3 regions of the Glutamicibacter soli genome follow, and region 1 is predicted to be linked to each of the others. Evidence: riboswitches for the same ligand, from Rfam matches in the RefSeq annotation. Region 1 holds a riboswitch; each other region holds the start of a gene.
What was found. A riboswitch is a leader RNA that binds a small molecule or an ion and turns the genes downstream of it on or off. The one in region 1 is predicted to bind thiamine pyrophosphate.
Positions count from the first base shown of each region.

Region 2: linked by a shared signal. The riboswitch ahead of thiO (glycine oxidase ThiO) and the one ahead of ACTX90_RS01490 (3-oxoacyl-ACP reductase) in region 1 are both predicted to bind thiamine pyrophosphate.
Region 3: linked by a shared signal. The riboswitch ahead of thiM (hydroxyethylthiazole kinase) and the one ahead of ACTX90_RS01490 (3-oxoacyl-ACP reductase) in region 1 are both predicted to bind thiamine pyrophosphate.

Region 1 is NZ_CM125969.1:295,875-300,207, reverse strand. It holds gene ACTX90_RS01495 (NtaA/DmoA family FMN-dependent monooxygenase) at 1-1,062, opposite strand, end outside; gene ACTX90_RS01490 (3-oxoacyl-ACP reductase) at 1,059-1,868, opposite strand; TPP riboswitch at 1,930-2,023, opposite strand; gene ACTX90_RS01485 (hypothetical protein) at 2,088-2,693, opposite strand; gene ACTX90_RS01480 (hypothetical protein) at 2,698-3,321, opposite strand; gene ACTX90_RS01475 (HNH endonuclease family protein) at 3,576-4,277, shown strand.
Region 2 is NZ_CM125969.1:2,487,162-2,491,494, forward strand. It holds gene ACTX90_RS11705 (ThiF family adenylyltransferase) at 1-223, opposite strand, end outside; gene ACTX90_RS11710 (thiazole synthase) at 220-1,074, opposite strand; gene thiS (sulfur carrier protein ThiS) at 1,079-1,321, opposite strand; gene thiO (glycine oxidase ThiO) at 1,318-2,514, opposite strand; TPP riboswitch at 2,502-2,606, opposite strand; gene ACTX90_RS11725 (hypothetical protein) at 2,835-3,131, shown strand; gene ACTX90_RS11730 (OsmC family protein) at 3,332-3,763, opposite strand; gene ACTX90_RS11735 (GNAT family protein) at 3,768-4,232, opposite strand.
Region 3 is NZ_CM125969.1:56,038-60,370, forward strand. It holds gene thiD (bifunctional hydroxymethylpyrimidine kinase/phosphomethylpyrimidine kinase) at 1-619, opposite strand, end outside; gene thiE (thiamine phosphate synthase) at 616-1,257, opposite strand; gene thiM (hydroxyethylthiazole kinase) at 1,250-2,044, opposite strand; TPP riboswitch at 2,034-2,128, opposite strand; gene ACTX90_RS00300 (GntR family transcriptional regulator) at 2,515-2,880, opposite strand; gene ACTX90_RS00305 (hypothetical protein) at 2,877-4,333, opposite strand, start outside.

The DNA of each region.
Region 1 (4,333 bases):
GAGCAGCTCGCGCACCGTCGGCTGGTGGATCTCGATCAACCGCAGGATCGTCGTGTAGCGTCCGGCCGGGCCGGTGAAGTCTGCGGCGGAGGGAAGTTCGGGCACCGGTGCATCCAGCTCCCAGGCGCTGGTGTCCTGCTGCACGAATAACGCCAGCTGGGCCAGTGCCTGCTCGACGGGCAGCAGGTCGTTGAGCCGGCGCTGCTTGTCCTTGGCCTCCTCCAGCGTGCGGCCCACGTAGGCGACCAGCCCCGGCATGATGGCCAGGGCCTGCGGATCGCGCCCGGCCGCGGCGGCCTGGGACCGCACGTCCTGTGCGTAGTCCAGCGCCATCTGCCGGTCGGCGGCCACCGCGTAGATCGCCTCGGCATGGGCCGCCGCGAGCTCGCGCCCCTGGGCGGAGGCCCCTGCCTGGAACAGCACCGGGGAGCCTTGCGGCCCGTCGGGGATATTCAGCGGCCCGCGCACACCGAAGTGCTCGCCCGCGTGGTCGATGGCCGACAGCTGCCGCGGGTCGGTGAACACGCCTGCGCGGTCGGCCCGCACCGCCGCTGAGGGGTAGGATCCGAACAGCCCCCGCAGCACCGTGATGAACTCGTCGGCGCGGCCGTAGCGGTAGGCATGGTCGCCCAGGGTTTCGCGCCCGTGGTTCTGCGCCTCGGTATCCCACATGCTGGTGACCACATTGGCGCCGGCCCGGCCGCCGGAGAGCCGGTCCAGGCTGGCCAGCATGCGCGCGGCGTGGAACGGGGTGTAGAAGCTGGAGGACACCGTGCAGACCAGACCGATCCGGCTGGTCTTCTGGCTCAGCGCGGACAGCAGCGTAAACGGTTCGAAGAACCAAGTAGGACCTGCCGCCGCGGCCTCCGGGGAGACGGCTTGGCCGTCGGCCAGGAACACCGCGTCCAGCAGGCCGCGTTCGGCCAGCTGCGCCAATTCGACGTAGTACGCGGTCTCGCCCAGCCGCTCGGCCGGGGAATCCGGCGCCCGCCAGGCCGCCTGGTGGTGCCCCGCGCCGTAGATGAACAGGTTGAACCGGGCCTGCTTCCTCGATGCGCTCATCCCTTGACCAGGCCGCCGTCGACGATCAGGTTCTGTCCGGTCACCCCGCGCGAGAGCGGCGAGGCGAAGAACAGCACCGCGTCGGCGAGCTCGGCCGGCGAGGTCACCCGGCGCAGCGGGGTGCCGGAGGCGATCAGGTCGAAGACCTCTTCAGGAGTGGCGGCCGAGGCATCCGTGGTGCGCAGCAGGCCCCCGGAAACCATGTTGACGTTGATGCCTTCCGGGCCCAGGTCATCCGCGAAGGTGCGGGTCAGCGAGAGCAGCGCCGCCTTGGTCGCGGTGTAGTCGTGGTACGGGACCACTGGGTGCTGGAACAGGTTGGTGCCGATGTTGACGATGCGTCCGAAGCCCGCCTGGCGCATGCCCGGCAGCACTGCCTGGATCGCGGCGACAGGTGCGAGCACGGAACCGGCGAACTGGGCAGTGAGCTCTTCGGCGGACAGCTCGTCTGCCTTGGAACGGGCATCTGCGTTGAAGGAGAAATCCACCAGCGCGTTGTTGACCAAGGTGGTGATCGGGCGGCCGAAGTGCTCGGCCGCGGCGGCGGCCAGGTCCTTCAGCCCGGCGGCGTCGCGCACGTCGGCCTGCAATGCCAGCGCCTGTCCGGGGAATGCGGCGGCAAGTTCCTCGGCCGCCTGCGACGAGCTGCGGTAGTTGACGACGACCTTCGCCCCGGCGTCCAGAAAAGCGGCGCTGATGGCCGCGCCCAGCCCGCGGGCGCCGCCGGTGACCAGCACCAGTTGTTCCTTGAGCGGCAGTGCGGTGGTGGTGGATGCTGCGGTGTCGGTTGCTGCGTGTGCGTTCATGGTGCTCGAACTCCTTGAAGATGTGTCAAGGCGAACGGGACCCCGGCGTAGATGCGTGGCATCGAGGTATCCAGGACATTCCCTTCGCCAGTGCTAACTGGATCAGGTTCGACGGGTTTTATCTCAGCCGCATGGCGGCACCCCGTGTCACTACGTCCCATTAGTACCACAAGCCGTCCGGGACGGCCGAACACGTGTCTTCGCCGGGTGTTTCCGGAGCTACTGGATGACCTGGACTTCAAAACCCGCCGGAGCCGAGAGCTCCGGGATCAGCTCGATGACCAGATTCTCGATATTTTTCTCGTCAAGTTCGAATTCCACGACATTCGGATCTGTCGAGCACTGGACAATTTTTTGCTTCAGGGCGCTCTGCCCATCCCTGACGCGTAGGTCGATCTGGCCCACGCCTGAACAACTGAACTTGATCAAATAGGGACCCGGTAAGCCATCTGTTTCCAAGGAGAGTTCTTCCGGCGCAAGGGTTCCGCCTTGCTGGTACAGAAAGCGTGCGGCGTTCCATGCAACCAACCCTTGATATCCGCGCTGCTCGATTTCGCCCTGCCAGAATCCTATGCCGTCCATAGCGGTAGGGTCTGAGGATATTCCGACCATCGCCAGATACATCAGCGGCGGGTAGTGCAGTGCAACTTCTTGGCGGTGGGCGATCTCCTCAGGCGACGATTCCTCGACGGGTTGCTGGAATTGGAGGGTGTTTGACTGTTGCCTGGGCGATTCGCGATCTAGCGGGCCGAGCTGGGACACCGGAGTTGTGCAGGACGTGAGCGCAAGAATTACAGCTCCGAGCAGAGGCAGCATTTTCTTCATTCGCTCACTTGCCATCATTTTGGTACAGGTTGAGTTCGTAGGATCCGATGGTTTCGGGATCACCGGAAACCAAAATGCTGTAGCTCTCGGCGGATGGACCGATTTCAAACTCGCCGTGGGTGGTTGCTGCGGGGACCTCGCAGGTCAATGGGATCTCGACCGATGGCTCCATGCCAATTTCCGGAAAATCTACGTTGATGAAAACCTGCACGGCCGCGCGCCCAACACCCCAGCAACCAAATTCAACCTTGTAATCACCCGCTTCTTCCGCGGTGCCGCTCATGGATGTCGAATCGTTGATAACCTCTTGCTCGCCATTTTCGCCTATAAAGGTCGTGGATCGGAAAAATCCCGAAAGTCCCATGGCAAATTCGTCCCCATCATCACGCGTATCAAGGTCGCCGAAGATCGGGGTAGCTCGCAGAACCTGTGTTTGCAGCTCTGAGAAAATCGGAACACCTTCTTGGTAATACTTCGCGTAGGGATCGTCACCGTGTTGTTCCGCTTCCCAGGCCGAGTCATACCCGCCGAGATCTTGCTGTTCCACGGGTTTAAGCTTGGATACGGGTGTCGTACAGGCACTGAGCAGCAGTACGCCGGCCAGCAGTGGATACAGAAACTTCTTCACAGCAACATCCCGATGGTCATTCAAATCAGCATCATGCTGACCATATTTCGCCTACCGAAAGAAAACAATACTTGTCACAGCGGATTATGGCGGCAAAATGGTAACTTTTTCAATTCAGCCTGCCAACTTCCGAGAAGAGAATCACAGCAAGACACCTGGAGCGAATCAGAGTTTCGTCGGTGCAGGCACATAGAGTCGAATGCTGGGACCGCGGATTGCAGTCCCGCCGCATATTCAAGGAGAAGTACCACCGCATGCGACTGCTGCGCCGCACCCTGTCCCTAGTTCTCGTCGCATCCACCCTCGGACTGGTTTCCTGCTCATCGCTGGCTTCCACGGATTTCACCGGGACAAACGGCGCCCAGGCCGCGACCCCGACAGCCGATCAGCAGGCGACGTATGCCACGTCCCTGAACCAATTGGAAGACATCGCCATCAAGGGTCGCGCACCGAAGACCGGCTACTCTCGCGAGCAATTCAGCAACGGATGGAAAGATACCGACAACAACGGCTGCGATGCGCGCAACGATATCCTCGCTCGCGATCTGGACAATGTTGAATACAAACCGGCCCGGGTCGACTGCGTGGTATTGAGCGGAACTTTCCATGACCCCTACACGGGCAAGACGATCAATTTCGAGCGCGGCCAAACCACAAGTTCCGCCGTACAGATCGACCATGTCGTCGCGCTGTCGGACGCCTGGCAGAAGGGCGCCCAGAAATGGAGCAAGGATGAGCGCCTCCAGTTCGCCAACGATCCGTTGAATCTCCTCGCCTCGGACGGACCCACAAACGCCGCCAAGGGCGACAAGGACGCGGCAACATGGCTGCCACCCAACAAGGACTTCCGCTGCGAATACGTGTCGCGGCAGACCCAGGTCAAGGCCAAGTACGGTGCATGGATGACACAAGCCGAGCATGATTCCATCAAGAAGATCCTGACCTCCTGCATATAGCAGAAGCCCTCCGGCACCGCACTCAGCCCCCGGGCTGAGTATTTCACAGTAAATTA
Region 2 (4,333 bases), 1.7 Mb from region 1:
TGTCGTCGTCCATGACCGCCAGCGTGCCCACCCCGGCGGCGATCAGGTAGCTGGAGATCGGGCTGCCCAGTCCCCCGGCGCCGATGACCAGCACGCGCGCGGCGGCGATGCGGCGCTGGCCTTCCTCCCCGACCCCGGGCAGGGTCAGGTGCCGGGAATAGCGGGCCAGCTGGGCAGGGTCCAGCGCGGTGCGCGGTGCGACCAGCGGTGCGCGGCCGCTCACGAGAAGTCCCCGATCAGCGCCTGCATCATTCCCTCGCCCGGGGAGGAGGCCAGCGCGGTGTCGCGCACCGGGATGCGCCCCGCCAGCCGGGCGGCGCGTCCGGCGCGCACGGCGTCGCGCATCGCGGCGGCCATCAGCGGGGCGTTGTGGGCGCGGGTCACGGCGCTGGCCAGCAGCACCGCGTCGCAGCCCAGCTCCATCGCCTTCGCGGCGTCGGAAGCGGTACCCACCCCGGCATCCAGGATCACCGGGACGGTGGCGCGGGAGACGATGGTGGCGATGTTGTGCGGGTTCAGGATGCCCAGCCCGGAGCCGATGGGCGCCCCGGCCGGCATGACCGCCGCGACCCCGGCGTCCTGCAGCCGGGCGGCCAGCGCAGGGTCGTCGTTGGTGTAGGCGAAGACCTCGAAGCCGTCGGCGACCAGCTGCTCGGCGGCGGCGAACAGCTCCAGCGGGTCGGGCAGCAGGGTGTGCTCGTCGGCGATCACCTCCAGCTTCACCCAGTTCGTTTCCAGCGCCTCGCGCGCCAGGTGGGCGGTGAGGATCGCGTCGCGGGCGGTGAAGCAGCCAGCGGTATTCGGCAGCGCGGCGATGCCGTGGCGCTGCAGCAGCTCGTACACGCTGGCCGAGCCGCCGGCCGAGTAGTGCCGGATGGACACCGTGGTCAATTCGGTGCCGGAGAGCGCGAGCGCCTGCTCCAGGGTGCTCAGCGAGGTGGCCCCGCCGGTGCCCAGGATCAGCCGGGAGCCGAAGCTGCGCCCTGCCACCTCGAAGGCGTCGTTGACGGCATCCAGCTCGGTGAGGTCCGCGGCGGCGGTGGTTTCAGTGGTGTTCTGCGTGCTGCGCTGCATTGGTTCAGCCTCCCTGGGCGGCGGTGACGAGTTCGACGGTGTGGCCGGCGGCCAATTCCCGCTGCGCCCAAGCGCTGCGCGGGACCACCGCGCCGTTCACGGCGACGGCCAGGCCCAGCTTGGTGCCGTCGGCGGCCTGGCCCTGTTCGTCAAGTTCGCGGCCCAAGTGCGAAGAGACCAGATCGCGCAGGGTGGAACCCTGCTGGATCGTGGTGGGGGTTGAGTTCAGCGTGATGTCGATGGTCATGGGTGCAGCTCCATTCGGGTCGGTGCAAGTCGTGAAGGATCGGTTCGGGACGGTTCAGCTCGGGAAAGTCCTGCCGGGTCCGGCGCACTCCCGCCGCTGAAGCGCGCGGGGTCCACGGCCCGGGCGTGCTCTGCGTGCGGCGGCTGGCTCAGGACCAGGTCCGCGGTCAGCGAGGAGCCGAAGGGGGTGAGCAGCACCCCGTGGCGGGAATAGCCGGTGGAGAGCACCATTCCGTCATCCAGCCGCCCTATCAGCGGCCGGTCGTCGGGGGTGCCGGGCCTGGCGCGGGCGATGACCTCGTTCAGCGAGCAGTCGACGATCCCGGGCACCAGGCGGCGGGCGTTGTCCAGCAGCTTGTGCATCTGCCCGATGTTGACCGCCTCGTTGCCGTCCTCGCGGCTGCTGGCGCCCAGCACCAGCGAGCCGTCCGCGCGCGGCACCAGGTAGACCGGGTCGCGGCGCACGATCCCGCGCACCGTGTGCGTGAGCAGCCGCGGGCCCGCAGGGCCCTGCAGCCGGAAGATGTCCCCGTAGACCGGGCGCAGCGGAAGTTCCGGTGTCCCGGCCACGGTGCCCAGGCCCGCGGCGAGCACCACCTGGTCCGCCTCGATGATCCGGCCGCTGCCGGTACGCACCGCGTGGGTGGTCCCGGCACGCTGCAGCAGCTCGACGGCCGGTTCGCGGACCAGCTGGGCGTCCAGGTGCCCGGCCAGGATCGCCACCACGGAGCGCGGGTCGATCTGGTGGTCCCCGGCGCAGCGCACCGCGCCGGCGATGTTGCTGGCCAGCGCCGGTTCCAGCCGGCGGGCGGCGCTGGGCAGCAGGGTCTGTGCGCTGAAGCCCAGGGAGGCCTGCAGCTGCACCAGTTCGTGCAGGGCATCGCGGTCGGCCGGTTCGGCGGCGACCACCAGGGTTGCGTTCTGCAGGTAGTCCGGGCGCCGGCCGGTGGCCTGCTCGATGCGCTGCACGAAGTCCGGGTAGGCCTGGTTGGAGGCGCCGAGCAGCTCGTGCAGGATTCCGTGGCCCCAGGTGGTTTCGGCGGCTGGGGCGAGCATGCCGGCCGCGGCGCGGCTGGCCCCCTGCCCGGGATCCGGGTCGATGACGGTGACCTCGCAGCCGCGCGAACGCAGTTCGAAGGCGGTGGACAGGCCGATGATCCCGGCCCCGATGATGGCAACGTGCAACGACGGCACTTCCTTCCTACGGCGGCATGACCCGCATCAGGTGTAGCGGTCGGCTCGGTGCCCTCTCAGCCTGGTCGGTTCAGGCTCCCGCGGAGTTGAAGCGATTATAGGCATGAGCTGCACCACAAATGCCAACTCTGCGCCGCGGGCGCGTCATCTTCGCGCGCGGCGCAGCCGGTCCGGGAGTCCCGGGCGCGCCTCGTTCCAAGGTGCCGGATGGGTAAATCCTCAAAGATCCATGAGTTCGTTTGCCCGCGCCCCGGCTCGTACGGAAGCGTTGCGTGAAGTTGCCCGGAACCGGGCGGCACCGCAACCGGAAGGAGAATACAGTGCTGACACTGACCGATCAGGCCGATGCGATCGTGACCTCGCTGGTCACCAACCAGACGGAGGACAACGAGGCGGGGCTCCGCATCCAGCCCGCCGACGAGACCGAAAGCCAGCAGACCGCGCGTTTCGCCGTGCGGGTCGTCGACGGCCCGCAGCCGGCGGACCAGGTGATCCAGGGCGAGGGCAGTCCCGTCTTCCTCGACGAGCTGGTCACCGACGCCCTGGATGACAAGGTGCTCGACGCGAACGTGGATGCCGAGGGAACCATCACCTTCCAGGTCCTGGCCCAGCGTTAGGCTTCCGCCGTCCGCGCTCGGGGCACGCTCCCCTGCGCGGCGGCGCACGCGCAACTGCCCGGGCAGCGCTCGTGCGGATTCGGTCTTCCCGAATCCGCCCCACGAGCCGCTGCACCGGGCAGTTGCATGTTGACTATGTTGTGATGCGGCGTTGTGATGCGCCGGCTCCCTGCCGGCTTCCCGCCGCGGCCGGAGGTTCGCTAGTCAGCGATCTCGCTGGTGACCTTGGCCCCCAGCTCGACGGTGCGCGAGACCGTGCAGTACTTGTCGTGGGAGAGCTTCACGATGCGCTCGACCATGCCGGCGGCCTTGCGGCCCTCGTCGGTGTCCGGGAACTTCAGGTCGAAGGACATCTTGATGTCCTCCATGCGTCCGGCGCCCTCCTCGCTCAGCTTGTAGCCGCTGGCGGCCACCTCGAACTTCTCCGGCTCGCTGCGGCGCGTGGTGGCCACGTCGACGTCGATGGCCGAGCAGCCGGCGATGGCCGCCAGCAGCAGCTCCACCGGGGTCAGCAGCCCTTCGCCCTGGCCGAATTCCAGGCTGGCACCGGTTTCGCCGCTGGTCGCCCGGTACCTTTTGGACTCTACTCGTTCGACTTTGACTTCACGCAGTTCACGGGTGTTTTCGCTCATGGATCTATCGTGACACGTCCGGGGCCGAAAGCCGGACATGGCGCAGCTGGATCCGGGCCAGCTGGTCGGTGTGCTCGGCTTCCTTTTCGATCTGGAACCCGTGGTCGAGAAAAAACGAGAGGGTGCTCGCGTTCTGCCCATTGATCAGGATGCAGGCCGCCGGGCACAGCGCGAGGATGTCATTCAGCAGCGCGCTGCCCACGCCGTGGTGGCGGTCGTGGTGGCGTACCCACAAGAGCTCGATCTGTGTTTCGCTCCAGGCGGCGAAGCCGATGATCTCCTTGCCCAGCTGGGCGATCCGCACCGAGACGCGCTGGGAGTAGACCGCTTCAAGAGCGTTGGCAACGGCGTCCACGTCGGCGGCCGAGAGGAAGTCGCGTCCTCCCTCCACCGAGTTGCGCCAGACATCCAGGAGTTCGGGTACTTCCTCCACGCTGGTCCAGTTGCGAAGAACGAGCCTCTCAGACATCTGAACTCCTTCCAGCCGTGGAATACTCCGCGTGTTGTCTCATGATTTTCTCCTAGTGGGATGCCACAGAGAAGCACGGATTGGTAACAAGTACCGACTCA
Region 3 (4,333 bases), 240 kb from region 1:
AGCCGGTGCCATGGGTGTTTTTGGTAGCCAGGCGCGGGGAGCTGAACTCGGCCAGCACCCCGGCGGCGGAGACCAGCGCATCGGGGCACTGCGCCCCGGCCAGGTGCCCGCCCTTGGCCAGCACCAGCACGTCGTGGGCGGAGGCCAGACGCCGGGCCTGCTCCAGCACGAGCTCCCAGTCCTGCGCGGCGGCTTCGCCGAGCAGCGCGCCGAGCTCGGCGGTGTTCGGGGTGATCACGGTGGCGCGGGCCAGCAGCGGGTGCAGCGCGGCGGCGTCCTCCAGCAGGGCATCGCCGCTGGTGGCCACCATGACCGGGTCCAGCACCACCGGGGCGTTGACGGTATCCAGCCAGGCGGCGACAGCGCCGATGATCTCCTGGTTTGCCAGCATGCCGATCTTCACCGCGTCGATGCGCACATCCGCGCTGAGCGTTTCAAGCTGCGCGGTGACGAAATCCCCGTCGATGGCCTGCACTCCGCTGACCCCGCGGGTGTTCTGCGCGGTCAGCGCCGTGATCACTGCCATGCCGTAGCCGCCGTTGGCGGCAATGGCCTTCAGATCGGCCTGGATGCCGGCGCCGCCGGACGGGTCGGAGCCCGCGATGGAAAGGATGTTCACCTGGCCGCCTCCCAGGCGGAAACCAGCTGGGCGCTGGCGCTGCGCGGATCATCTGCCTGGCAGACCGGGCGCACCACGGCCATCCCGGCGCCGCCGCCGGCGCGGATGGCCGCGGCGTCATCGGCGGTCACCGCGCCGATGGCCACGCAGGGCAGCGCGGTCCAGCCGGTGCGTTCCGCGAAGCCGTCCAGGCCCAGCGGGGTGGGGTGGTCCTTCTTGGTCGGGGTGGCGCGCACCGCGCCAACACCCAGGTAGTCGATGAACTCGGCATCCAGGTTGGCCTGGGCGATCTGCTCCCGCGTGGAGGCGCTGAGCCCGATGATGCCCTCGCCGATCAGCTGGCGGGCCAGGGACACCGGCACGTCCTTCTGCCCGATGTGGATGCCGGCCACCGCGGCCCCGGCGGCGCGGGCCGCCAGGAATACGTCGATGCGGTCGTTGACCAGCAGCTGCGCCTTGCCCTCGGTCAGCTTTGCGGCCGCAAGCGTCAGCTCGAAGAACTCGCGGGCGCTTTCCTCCTTGGCGCGCAGCTGGATCCACTGGATCCCGCCGGCCACGGCTGCCTCGATCACCTCAAGGGTGCTATGCGGGCTGCAGCTGGCGGTGTTGGCCACCAGGTAGGCTCCGAGATCACGCATAGGTCTTTTCCTCACAGTTCAGGGTCTCAAGTGCGGCGGGCTCGACGGCCGCCAGGGAATCGAGGAAGGCCACGGCAAAACTGCCCGGCCCGGAGCTGGCGGCCAGCGCCTTTTCGGCGGCCAGGCCGTAGTAACCATGGGCCGCCACGGCGGCTTCGAACGGGTCCTCATGCACCGCGAGCATGCCCGCGCACACCGCACCCAGGGCGCAGCCTCCGCCGGTGATGCGGGTCAGGCCGATGCCGTTGGTGTGCACCAGCACGGTGCGCTGCGCGTCGATGATGGCGTCCGCCTCGCCGGAGATCGCGACCACCGAACCGTATTTCACTGCCAGCTCACGCCCGGCGGCGGTGGCTTCCTGCACGCTGTCCAGCGAATCCACACCTCGGCCGGAGGACTCCCAGCCGGCCAGCGCCATGATTTCCGAGGCGTTGCCGCGGATCAGCGTGGGGCGGCGGGCGACGATGCGCCGGGCGAATTCCGTGCGGACCGGCAACGCTCCGACGGCCACCGGATCCAGCACCCAGGGGGTGCCTGCGGCGCTCGCCGACTCGACGGCTTCTTCCATGGCGCGCAGCTGCTCGGTGGTGGGCGTGCCCAGGTTGACCAGCACGGCCGAGGCGGCCGCGGCGAACGGCCCGGCTTCCCCGGGCAGGTCAGTCATGGCCGGGGCCGCGCCGGAAGCCAGCAGTACATTGGCGGTGAAGTTGGTAACCACGGTGTTTGTCAGGCAGAACACCAAGGGGGATTGTTCCCGGTAATTGCGGGCAACAATAGGCAGAGTCATGCGACATCCCTCCGCTAGCTTGACCTAGTTCAGGTTCAACGGGTCTCATCTCAGTCGGCTTCTCCGACACCCCGTGTCACTGATCCCGAGGGTACGCAGATATCTGCGCAAGGACAAATCCTTAACGCCGTTGGAAGTCGGCCGGCCCATGCCGGCCGCTAGAGCCTCGGATCTTCGTAGCCCCTGCCGCGATCGATATTCTTCCGCGCTTCCCGAAGTGCCCTGGAGATTTCCGGGTCAGATCCTTCGAGGTCGTCGGCTCGTCGGTCGAGACTGCGCATGGCGCCTATGGCAAACGGCAGCGCGCAAAGTATGACCAAAACGCAGACGATCAAAATCGAAACCGGATCCACAGGTTATCCATTCCAAGCATTGCGGTGAGCTTAGGCTGAGCCTACAAAGAGGGGCGGACACCGTCAACCGAATCCCGGTTGCTCGGGAAATGATGCGGTGGTGACAGGGTTACCGAGCTATCGCGTCCTCCGCGCAACCAGCGCCTTGACCGTCGCCGCGTCCACCCCCAGCTCCGCGGCCAGTGCCCAGACCCTGTCCACTGCCTCGACCAGGTGCTCGTCCAGCGCTGGCTGCCCTGGCAGCTCATTGACCACGGTGCCCGCCCGGCGACGCGAGGAGATCAGTCCTTCGGCCTCCAGTTCCTTGTAGGCGCGGGCCACGGTGCCGGCGGCCACACCCAGATCGGCGGCCAGCGCGCGCACCGTGGGCAGCCTGCTCCCGGCGGCCAGTTCGCCCAGCGAAATCAGCGAAGCCACCTGGGCGCGGATCTGTTCATAGGGCGGCAGCGCCGAGTCCAGGTCAACGGTGATCTGGGCGCTCATCGGCGGCCCGCGTCACTGGTCTCCGGCCGCATCGAACCTTGCGGGCGCGGAAGCGCCAGCACCGCCGGCGCACAGAAGACCAGCAGGCCGAACAGGGAGAATTCGGCGAACAACTGGTATCCCATCATTGGCATGGCCACGAACGCGCCGGCGACTACGCGCAGCGAGCGGATTTCAAGCACCTGCCGATACCAGATTTCCACCTCTGCGCCCACCTGCCAAGGGATCGCCACGGAGCGGACGAGCAGGACGAATCCTGCATGCGCGGCGAGCAGTGCCGCGGCCAGCCCGGCAATGATCCACCGGTTCGGCGCGACAAATCCCCGCAGCGGATCCAGCGGAGGGAAGAGCAGGAAGTATAGGCTGGCCGCCATCAGGAGTCCGGCAACGACATAGGTCCACAGCGGCAGCCGTGCGGCGGGTTTGGGCATTCGCGCGGCCGCGCGGGTCTTGATCGCCATGTACGCCAGGTAGGCGGCGTTGACCAGCAGGTAGAACAGCGTCGCGCCCGCGAGGAGGGCCAGGATGGCGGTGGCGCGTTCGGCGGTCGGCATCTCCTGCGTCTCGGAGCTCGGCAGCATTGGCCATCCGACGGCGACCAGCAGGATGGCCGCCATGGCGCTCAGATACTGCACCGCGAACAGCTGCTCGCGCAGCCGGGTGAAGGCGCTGGAGACGGCCGGCCGCAGGGATTCGAAGTTCACCGGCGGGCGCCAGAAGAACATGACGACGGTGATGGCCAGGGCGATGTAGTTGGCGGTCTGGTCCCACCGGCCCGCGAGGTCGTTCATCCGTTCCCAGTACTCGATGCCTTCGCCACCCATGGATTTGTCGGCGTCATCGGAGATCCACCGTGCCTTGAAGTGCAGGGCTTCGCCGGCGAGGCCGGCCAGGAGCACCGTCACCGTGCGGTAGAGGCGATTGAGCCAGGTGATGCGCAGCAGCCGGTTGTCGTGCTCGCTGATGCCGTCCAGCGGCTTGCGCCGCAGGATGAGGATGGTGGCGGCGAAGGCGGCGACCAGCAGGAGGACCAGGCTCAGTGCCAGATAGGGCAGGACCTCTGCGGCCGAACGCAACCCGTCCTGGGCATCGGCGGTCATGTAGTAGCCGTCGCCGTCGTCCTCGATGACCTCCGGCGTGGGGGCGAAGCCCGTGACGTCGCGGACGCTGTAAATCGCCAGCATGCCGGCGGCGAAGGTTGCCGCCATGATTCCGACCAGGGACTTGGGCACCAGCCCGGACAAGGTCCGAGGCTGCAGCGAGGCCGTGCGCTTCGGCCGGAGCTTGTGGGGCCAGGTGAACTGCCCTGCGATGTAGATGAAGGCGACCCACAGCGCCGGGGTCGCGGCCGCCCCGATGGCCTCGGGAATGCGAAGCGGCGATTCGTCGTAGTACGGGATTGCCGCGAGGGTGCTGAACCAGTCGGCCGACGTGCTGGCGAAAAATCCGATGA